One region of the Bacillus vallismortis genome, then DNA from elsewhere that is predicted to be linked to it. Evidence: riboswitches for the same ligand, from Rfam matches in the RefSeq annotation. Region 1 holds a riboswitch; each other region holds the start of a gene.
What was found. Region 1 has a riboswitch for S-adenosylmethionine ahead of mtnW (2,3-diketo-5-methylthiopentyl-1-phosphate enolase). Riboswitches for the same ligand answer to the same signal wherever they lie in the genome.
Positions count from the first base shown of each region.

Region 1 (3,271 bases):
TTTATCGGCGATCTCATCAAGGTTGGCCAGATCATAGCCGGTCGTCCATAGTTCAGGAAGAACAAGAACATCCGCGTGTTTGCTTTCTTTTTCGATAAAGAATTCAGCCTTTTTGATATTTTCTGAAGGCTTTCCGTATGAAATATCAAATTGCAGGCAAGATATGGTCCATTTCATCTTTTGATCACTCCACATTTTTCTTTACTTTTTTCATTTAACCATATATGATGATGGACTATCATTTCAAGATTTTTTTAGAAGGTGAGAATAGATGAAATTTGAACAGTCTCATGTATTAAAGGAGCTGCCTAAGCAATTCTTCGCTTCTTTGGTGCAAAAAGTGAACCGAAAGCTTGCAGAAGGACATGACGTCATCAATCTCGGACAGGGAAATCCGGATCAGCCGACTCCGGAACATATCGTCGAGGAAATGAAACGAGCCGTTGCTGATCCTGACAATCATAAATACTCGTCTTTTCGCGGCTCATACAGCCTGAAATCAGCAGCGGCGGCATTTTATAAAAGAGAATACGGCATTGACCTTGACCCGGAGACGGAAGTCGCTGTATTATTCGGCGGAAAAGCCGGTCTGGTTGAGCTCCCGCAATGTTTGCTGAATCCCGGAGATACGATTTTAGTTCCGGATCCGGGCTATCCTGATTACTGGTCAGGTGTGGCACTCGCGAAAGCGAAGATGGAAATGATGCCGCTCGTAAAGGACAGGGCGTTTCTGCCTGATTACAGCAAATTCCCCGCTGAAGTGAGAGAACAGGCGAAATTGATGTACTTGAATTATCCGAATAATCCGACTGGAGCTGTTGCTACCTCCGGTTTTTTTGAAGAAACCGTGAGTTTTGCAAAAGAAAACGGGATTTGTGTTGTTCATGATTTTGCTTACGGCGCTGTAGGATTTGACGGCTGTAAGCCGTTAAGCTTCTTGCAGACTGAAGGTGCGAAGGATATCGGCATTGAAATTTATACGCTGTCAAAAACGTATAATATGGCGGGGTGGCGGATCGGCTTTGCCGTCGGAAACGCTTCGGTCATTGAAGCGATCAATCTGTATCAAGACCATATGTTTGTCAGTCTTTTCAGAGCGACTCAGGAGGCTGCAGCGGCGGCACTGCTAGGTGATCAAACGTGCGTGGCGGAGCAAAATGCCCGATATGAAAGCAGGAGAAACGCTTGGATTGCGTCATGCCGGGAGATCGGCTGGGAAGTGGCTGCTCCGGCAGGTTCTTTTTTTGCATGGCTGCCCGTGCCTGAAGGCTATACTTCCGAGCAGTTCTCAGACCTTTTGCTGGAAAAAGCGAATGTGGCCGTTGCGGCTGGAAATGGTTTCGGTGAATATGGCGAGGGCTATGTCAGAGTCGGGCTGCTGACAAGTGAAGAAAGACTCAAAGAGGCCGCTTATCGAATTGGGAAGCTGAACCTGTTTACCCAAAAAAGCATTGACAAGACTTGATAACGATGGGATAATTCAAAATAATTTATAAAATCTATATTTTCTTATCAAGAGCAGGCAGAGGGACGAGCCCGATGAAGCCCGGCAACCGACTTATAAAGCACGGTGCTAATTCTTGCAGCTGGCGGCTGAGAGATAAGATTCGGACGAGAAACGAAACCTCTTTAGACGCGATTGCTGTTTGAAGAGGTTTTTTTATATGGATGAAATGAAAGGAGCTCTGGCATGGGTGAGTTATTAGCAACATATCTCCTGACCGAACCGGGAGCCGATACAGAGAAAAAAGCGGAACAAATCGCAACAGGATTGACAGTAGGCTCCTGGACTGATCTGCCCCTTGTAAAACAGGAGCAAATGCAAAAGCACAAGGGACGGGTGATAAAGGTCGAGGAAAGAGAGGGGACTCCTGCGTCAGGAAAACAAGCGGTGATCACAATTGCCTATCCTGACATCAATTTCTCTCAGGATATCCCGGCTTTGCTGACAACAGTGTTTGGGAAGCTGTCGCTGGACGGAAAAATCAAATTACTCGATCTTCACTTCTCTGACGCGTTTAAGCGCACGCTGCCGGGACCGAAGTTTGGTGTATACGGCATTCGAAAGCTGCTGGGAGAGTTTGAGAGACCGCTGTTAATGAGCATTTTCAAAGGGGTTATCGGAAGAGACCTGAGTGATATTAAAGAACAGCTCAGACAGCAGGCGCTTGGCGGAGTTGACCTGATTAAGGACGATGAAATTTTCTTTGAGACAGGCCTGGCGCCTTTTGAAACAAGAATTACAGAAGGAAAGCAAGTATTGAAAGAAACGTATGAGCAAACCGGGCATAAAACGCTGTATGCGGTCAATTTGACCGGGCGTACGGCTGATCTGAACGACAAAGCGAGACGCGCTGCTGAATTGGGGGCGGATGCGCTATTGTTTAATGTCTTCGCTTACGGCTTGGACGTCATGCAAAGTCTGGCGGAAGATCCCGAAATCGCAATCCCGATTATGGCTCATCCAGCTGTCAGCGGGGCGTTTACGTCTTCTCCGTTCTACGGATTTTCTCACGCTCTTTTGCTCGGAAAATTGAACCGGTATTGCGGAGCCGACTTCAGTCTCTTCCCATCTCCGTACGGTTCAGTTGCGCTTCCAAAAGAAGATGCGCTGGCGATTCACGAAGAATGTGTGAGAGAGGATGCCTTTAACCAAACATTTGCCGTTCCGTCAGCAGGCATTCATCCCGGTATGGTTCCGCTTTTAATGCGGGATTTCGGCATAGATCATATTATAAACGCCGGGGGAGGCGTACACGGACATCCGAACGGCGCCCAGGGCGGTGGCAAAGCGTTCAGAGCCATAATTGATGCTGTCTTAGAAGCTCAGCCGATTGATGAAAAAGCCGAACAATGCAAAGATCTGAAGCTGGCGCTTGATAAATGGGGAAAGGTTGAAGCCTTATGACGACTCGAAAGCCATTCATTATTTGTGATTTTGACGGCACCATCACGATGAATGACAACATTATAAACATCATGAAAACATTCGCTCCGCCGGAGTGGAACGCATTAAAAGACGGCGTCCTTTCCAAAACGCTGTCGATCAAGGAAGGTGTCGGGCGGATGTTCGGCCTTCTGCCAAGCCGTTTAAAAGAAGAGATTACGAGATTTGTATTGGAAGATGCAAAAATCAGGGAAGGCTTTCGCGAATTTGTAGCGTTTGTCAAGGAGCATGAGATTCCGTTTTATGTCGTAAGCGGAGGAATGGACTTTTTTGTGTATCCTTTGCTTGAAGGCATTGTGGAGAAAGAGCGTATTTATTGCAACC
Region 1 is NZ_CP026362.1:2,069,983-2,073,253, reverse strand. It holds gene BV11031_RS11230 (carbon-nitrogen family hydrolase) at 1-177, opposite strand, end outside; gene mtnE (methionine-glutamine aminotransferase) at 272-1,465, shown strand; SAM riboswitch class I at 1,507-1,607, shown strand; gene mtnW (2,3-diketo-5-methylthiopentyl-1-phosphate enolase) at 1,691-2,908, shown strand; gene mtnX (2-hydroxy-3-keto-5-methylthiopentenyl-1-phosphate phosphatase) at 2,905-3,271, shown strand, end outside.

Region 2 (3,271 bases), 260 kb from region 1:
ATTCTAGCCAGACGGTCTTTGTCACGTATCCGGGACTCGCCGAAACCGGACAGTATCCATGTTTGCTTTTTTATTCCTGCCATATAAGCAATCCAAAAGAAAAGCCCCGCAATCAAGATCAATAAAAAATCGATCCGAACTTCCATGAACTCTCCCCCCTGTCTTTTCACTGACAAAACACTCTGTCTCCCGTAATGATACGTAACAGCATTTTATTTGTGAAGTCCTTATATAAAAAATAGAAGGCGCGAGGCCTTCTATTTTTTCTCGTATGTCCATCCATTTTCCTGATACACTTTTCCATTTTTCATTAAATGGCCGAGCGCGCGTTTAAAAGCGGCTTTGCTCATGTTAAAACGTTCTCTAATATCGTCAGGCTCGCTTTTGTCGCTATACGGCATAGCGCCGTTTCTTGTTCTCATATACGTCAGAATGTACTCGGCATCTATAGACAACGCATCCTGTTTTCTCGGAAGCAGCGACATGTTGACTGAACCGTCTTCTTTTACTTGAATCACCCGTCCCGTGATTCTTGAGCCGAGTCTTGGCTCCTCTTTTCTTTCTGACGGATGGATAAAACCGCGGATGCCGTCGTCCGTAATGATGAATGAACCCGTTGCGATCAATCTGTACACCGTACCTGTCAGCTCTTTATTCATCAGGTCTTCTGAGGCGTCAGTAAAGAGTTCGCTGATGATATCTTCCGGCGCTGGTTTCGCAAACATGCGCCCCCGGTTCGTCACCTTCAGCATACAGTAGAGCTTGTCGCCTTTTTGCGGCCAGACATCCTCGTATGGCGGCAAATGCTCAGTTGCGACAAGCGCATCCTTGGATAAGCCGACATCAACGAAAACGCCCATATCTTCCACTTTATCCACCACTTCGACCCAGCCGTACTCGTCCGCGCTGATGGACGGAATTTTCATCGTGGCCGCAAGTCTTTCCTGCTGGTCGACGTATATAAAGACCTCTACTTCGTCTCTGTCCTCGATATCCTCAGTTATTTCACTGTTATGTAAGAGAATCGTGTCTTCTCCATCGGTCAAAAAGTAACCGAAGTCGGTTTGGTGATCTATACTCAAGGTTAGTTGCTGCCCTGGTCTCATGCTATCGTCCTTCCTGTTCCGCTTGTTTTCCGCGGATTCTGTTAACATTTTTTCCAATCATCACAAATTGATTCTTTGTTCTGTTGGAAGTTTCTCTTTATTCTACTATAATCAACACATAAGTTAAATGTTATGGAGGTTTTCATATGGCAAAAGAAAGTTCATTTGATATTGTATCCAAGGTCGAGTTGCCTGAAGTGCAAAACGCGATCCAAATCGCACTCAAGGAAATCAGCACACGCTATGACTTTAAAGGCAGCAAAAGCGATATTACTTTAGATAAAGAGGAGCTTGTCCTCGTTTCTGATGACGAATTTAAATTAAGCCAGCTGAAAGACGTGCTGGTCAGTAAATTGATTAAGCGAAACGTGCCGACAAAAAACATTGATTACGGCAAGATTGAAAGCGCGTCAGGCGGAACGGTGCGCCAGCGCGCCAAACTTGTTCAAGGCATTGACAAGGATAATGCCAAAAAAGTTAATGCGATCATCAAAAACTCCGGATTGAAAGTAAAGTCACAAGTGCAGGATGATCAAGTTCGTGTAACCGGTAAAAACAAGGATGATCTGCAGCAGATTATCACAGCAGTGAGAGGCGCAGATTTGCCAATTGACGTTCAATTTATAAATTTCAGATAAATTTTCTGAATCCTATTGATTATTGTCTTTATTTTCGGTAAATTTGGAGAAAGGGAAAAAGCCCCGCAGCTTTTGGCATTTCCTTATACGAAAACTTCATATCCGTTCTTATCAAGAGAAGCAGAGGGACTGGCCCGACGAAGCTTCAGCAACCGGTGTAATGGCGTTCAGCCATGACCAAGGTGCTAAATCCAGCAAGCTCGAACAGCTTGGAAGATAAGAAGAGACAAAATCACTGACAAAGTCTTCTTCTTAAGAGGACTTTTTTTATTTCTCTTTTTTTCCTTGCTGAATGTGAATAAAGGAGGCAGACAATGGGACTTTTAGAAGATTTGCAAAAACAGGTGTTAATCGGTGACGGCGCCATGGGGACGCTCCTCTACTCCTACGGCATTGACAGGTGCTTTGAGGAACTCAACATTTCAAAGCCGGAGGAAATTCAGCGCATACATAAAGCGTACGTTGAGGCTGGAGCCAATATCATTCAAACAAATACGTACGGAGCCAATTATATTAAATTATCCAGGCACGGGCTTGAGGGTGACATTAAAAAAATGAATCAGGAGGCAGTGAAGATTGCGCGGGCTTCAGCAGGCGATGCGTACGTTTTGGGGACAATGGGCGGCATCCGCACATTTAATAAAAACGCGTACAGCCTTGACGAAATCAAACGCAGCTTTCGCGAGCAGCTGTACCTGCTCCTGCATGAACAACCGGACGGCTTGCTGTTGGAGACGTATTATGATTTAGAAGAAGCCCGTGAAGTGCTGAAAATCGCACGCAAAGAGACCGCCCTTCCAATTATGCTTAACGTCTCCATGCACGAGCAAGGTGTACTGCAGGACGGGACACCGCTTTCTGAAGCATTGCGGTCAATCGCGGATCTCGGGGCTGATATCGTCGGCATTAACTGCCGGCTCGGCCCTTATCACATGATTGAAGCGCTAAGCGAAGTGCCGATTTTTGATGATGTGTTTTTATCCGTTTATCCGAACAGCAGTCTTCCTTCGCTGGAAGAGGGACGGCTCGTCTATGAAACAGACGACACATATTTTCAAAACAGCGCCTTAGAATTCCGCAAGCAAGGCGCGCGGATTATCGGCGGCTGCTGCGGCACCACGCCAAATCACATTCAGGCGATGGCGGAAGCGGTTGGCGGGCTTGCCCCCATTACTGAAAAAGAAGTCAAAGTCCCTGCTAAAGAATGTATTTCTGTTCAGCATGAGCGGACAGAGCCCGGTTTGAATGAGATCGCAGTTGAAAAACGCTCCATCATCGTAGAGCTGGACCCGCCGAAAAAATTGAGCTTTGATACGTTTTTGTCCGCCGCTGCTGAATTGAAAGAAGCAGGAATCAACGCCCTGACGCTCGCCGACAATTCTCTGGCTACTCCGCGAATCAGCAATGTTGCCTGCGGCGCTCTTGTGAAGCAGCAGCTCGATATGCGCTCCCTTGTCCATATTACATGCCGTGACCGAAACATTATCGGCTTGCAGTCACATTTAATGGGCCTTGATACGTTAGGGC
Region 2 is NZ_CP026362.1:2,330,809-2,334,079, forward strand. It holds gene BV11031_RS12600 (DUF3784 domain-containing protein) at 1-146, opposite strand, end outside; gene BV11031_RS12605 (CvfB family protein) at 258-1,154, opposite strand; gene BV11031_RS12610 (YajQ family cyclic di-GMP-binding protein) at 1,253-1,744, shown strand; SAM riboswitch class I at 1,850-1,967, shown strand; gene BV11031_RS12615 (bifunctional homocysteine S-methyltransferase/methylenetetrahydrofolate reductase) at 2,059-3,271, shown strand, end outside.
Region 2: it holds a riboswitch for S-adenosylmethionine, as region 1 does, so the genes downstream of both, BV11031_RS12615 (bifunctional homocysteine S-methyltransferase/methylenetetrahydrofolate reductase) here and mtnW (2,3-diketo-5-methylthiopentyl-1-phosphate enolase) in region 1, are expected to answer to the same signal.

Region 3 (3,271 bases), 1.9 Mb from region 1:
CACCAATGATGTGACAGGCCGCTTTCAAAATGGCCGGCTCTCGTTATATCATGAAAATGAGAGGATCGGACAAATGACAAGCATGAATGAATATGAGCTTAAATCCGGTTATTCCTTTGAAAATGAGAAGTTTTATAAGACAGCTGACGTGGTCTCAGGAAATGACGCAAAATATGTGGACTGTGACTACGAAAATGGCTGGTGTTAATGATGGCGGTGAATTTCACTGCCTTCTTTTACAATCTGAACGTTTCAAATTTGACGCGGCAGGTGAAGAAAATGGATGAGCTGGAAAAGGTTTTGATTGTCGAAGGGAAATCAGATAAAGAGAAAATCGAAAGCGTCTTGAATGAACCGGTGCGCATTATCTGCACAAACGGAACAATCAGCCAGCTGAAGCTTGAAGAATTGGCTGACGAGCTTTACGATAAAGACGTCTATATATTGGTTGATGCTGATGAATCAGGCGAGAAATTGAGAAAACAGCTGAAAAGAGAGTTTAACGAAGCCTGCCATCTGCATATCGACAGAGCCTATAAAGAAGTCGAGGCTGCGCCCAGGCACCATGTCGCCTCTGTATTGCTGCGCGCGAATTTGAATGTCCATACTATTTTTCTTGAAAGAAAGCCCCGAGGTGTATAGCATGAAAGAACTCCAGGAACATGAACTTGAGCACATTTCTGATGATGTGTATCTTCTATATTTATATACTCCATTTTGCGGCACTTGCCAGCTTGCAAGCAAAATGCTGACAGTCGTGAAAGAAATGCTGCCTGATGTCGCCTTCTATCAAAACAATGTCAATTATTCTCCGACTTTCGCAAAAGCGTATCAAATTGAGAGCGTTCCTTGTTTTCTGCTGTTTAAAGGCGGAAAAGTGGTCGAAAGAGGATATGCGTTTCATTCCGTTTCTTATTTATATGAGCTGATCAAACAAAAATCATCTTCCGCATCCCATTTATGACATATTTCTCAGCACATTCCAATGAAATTGTCGTTCGTTTTATAAAGGGGTTCATATGCTAAAGAGAGAAATGTCTATGTATGACCAACAAATAGGAGGTTGTACATATGGAGAAAGCGGAAGTTTTAGAAGATGAGTATCAGCATCTGTTTTTAAGACCCCTTTTGAGCGCTTCAACATTGCTCATTACCTTCCAAGGAGAAACAGAAGCCTTAACCGTCTCAATAAACGAACAGGGAGAAATGAAAGAAATTTCTCAGCGCCAAACGTCCAACCTGACCTTTTACGGAAACCAATCCGAAATCATTCATTTATTGCACGGAGATATTTCCCTTCAGCATCTGATTCAGAGCGGAAGCCTGAAAGTTAAGGGGTCCTTCAGAGCCCTGTTAAAGCTAGAAGCGATTCTCTGGCTGACGAATGGTTTTTTTCAGAGGATTGCAAAGAATTAAAAAATAGCAAATTATTATAATAGTAAAAGTTGACATCATTTATTTTATTGACATGCAAACATCCCCCATGCTATTCTACATTAAGAATTTCCGGACGAAAAAGACTATATATTTCTCTTATCAAGAGAGGTGGAGGGAAGTGCCCTATGAAGCCCGGCAACCATCAACGCTGTTGAAATGGTGCCAATTCACACGAAGCGTTCAGCTTTGAAAGATGAGAGAAAGGCGTTTTATATAAGCCTTTCTGCTCACATGTGCAGAAAGGTTTTTCTTTTGCAGAAAATCCCGGAAGATTTCTTAGAATAGTGTTAAGGCAGGTGATTGCTTTGATCAATCTTCAAGATGTTTCAAAAGTCTATAAGTCGAAACATGGAGATGTCAATGCTGTCCAAAATGTCTCGCTTTCCATCAAAAAAGGTGAGATTTTTGGAATTATAGGATATAGCGGAGCTGGAAAAAGTTCCTTAATCCGTCTGCTGAACGGCCTTGAGAAACCAACCTCAGGAACCGTGGAAGTAGCGGGAACCAAGATTAATGAAGTAAACGGACGCGGGTTAAGAAAAGCACGCCATAACATCAGCATGATTTTCCAGCATTTCAATTTGCTGTGGTCGCGGACGGTCAGAGATAATATCATGTTTCCTCTGGAAATTGCCGGGGTGAAAAAGAACGAGCGTATCAAGCGCGCCAATGAACTGATTAAACTGGTAGGTTTAGAAGGAAAAGAAAAATCTTATCCTTCTCAGCTGAGCGGCGGACAAAAGCAGCGTGTCGGAATCGCCAGAGCGCTCGCAAACAATCCGAAGGTTCTCCTATGTGATGAAGCGACATCAGCATTAGATCCGCAAACGACTGATTCAATTTTGGATCTATTGTCCGATATTAATGATAGACTCGGTTTGACAATTGTGCTGATCACGCATGAAATGCATGTGATCCGCAAAATCTGCAACAGAGTCGCTGTCATGGAAAACGGAAAGGTTGTGGAAGAAGGCGAAGTTCTTGATGTCTTCAAAAACCCGAAAGAAGACATGACAAAACGGTTTGTTCAGCAGGTGACAGAGCCGGAAGAAACGAAGGAAACGCTTCAGCACCTTCTTGATGAAACAGCATCAGGAAAAACGGTTCAGCTCACATTTGTCGGTGATTCGGCTGAACAGCCTCTGATTACAGAGATGATCAGAAACTTTAATGTCAGCGTCAATATTTTGCAAGGGAAAATTTCGCAAACGAAGGATGGAGCTTACGGTTCACTGTTCATCCACATTGACGGTGACGAGGAAGAAGTGCAAAACGTGATCCGGTTCATTAATGACAAACAGGTAAAAGCAGAGGTGATCACGAATGTTTGAAACATATTTTCCGAATGTTGATTTAACTGAATTGTGGAACGCGACATATGAAACCCTTTATATGACGCTGATCTCTCTGCTGTTTGCTTTTGTTATCGGGGTGATTCTCGGCTTGCTGCTCTTTCTGACAAGCAAAGGGAGCCTCTGGCAGAATAAAACGGTCAACTCTGTGATTGCGGCTGTTGTCAACATATTCAGATCGATTCCGTTCCTCATTCTAATTATTTTATTGCTTGGTTTTACGAAGTTTTTAGTCGGCACGATCTTAGGGCCAAACGCCGCATTGCCGGCGCTGGTGATCGGCTCGGCACCGTTTTACGCGCGCCTCGCTGAAATCGCGCTGCGCGAGGTAGACAAAGGTGTTATCGAAGCTGCCAAATCAATGGGAGCCAAGACGTCTACGATTATTTTCAAAGTGCTGCTTCCTGAATCTATGCCGGCTCTCATTTCTGGCATCACGGTGACGGCGATCGCTTTGATCGGCTCAACGGCAATCGCCGGGG
Region 3 is NZ_CP026362.1:187,671-190,941, forward strand. It holds gene BV11031_RS00955 (YusG family protein) at 1-208, shown strand, start outside; gene BV11031_RS00960 (toprim domain-containing protein) at 280-642, shown strand; gene BV11031_RS00965 (thioredoxin family protein) at 644-964, shown strand; gene BV11031_RS00970 (SCP2 sterol-binding domain-containing protein) at 1,072-1,416, shown strand; SAM riboswitch class I at 1,531-1,637, shown strand; gene metN (methionine ABC transporter ATP-binding protein MetN) at 1,743-2,768, shown strand; gene metP (methionine ABC transporter permease MetP) at 2,761-3,271, shown strand, end outside.
Region 3: it holds a riboswitch for S-adenosylmethionine, as region 1 does, so the genes downstream of both, metN (methionine ABC transporter ATP-binding protein MetN) here and mtnW (2,3-diketo-5-methylthiopentyl-1-phosphate enolase) in region 1, are expected to answer to the same signal.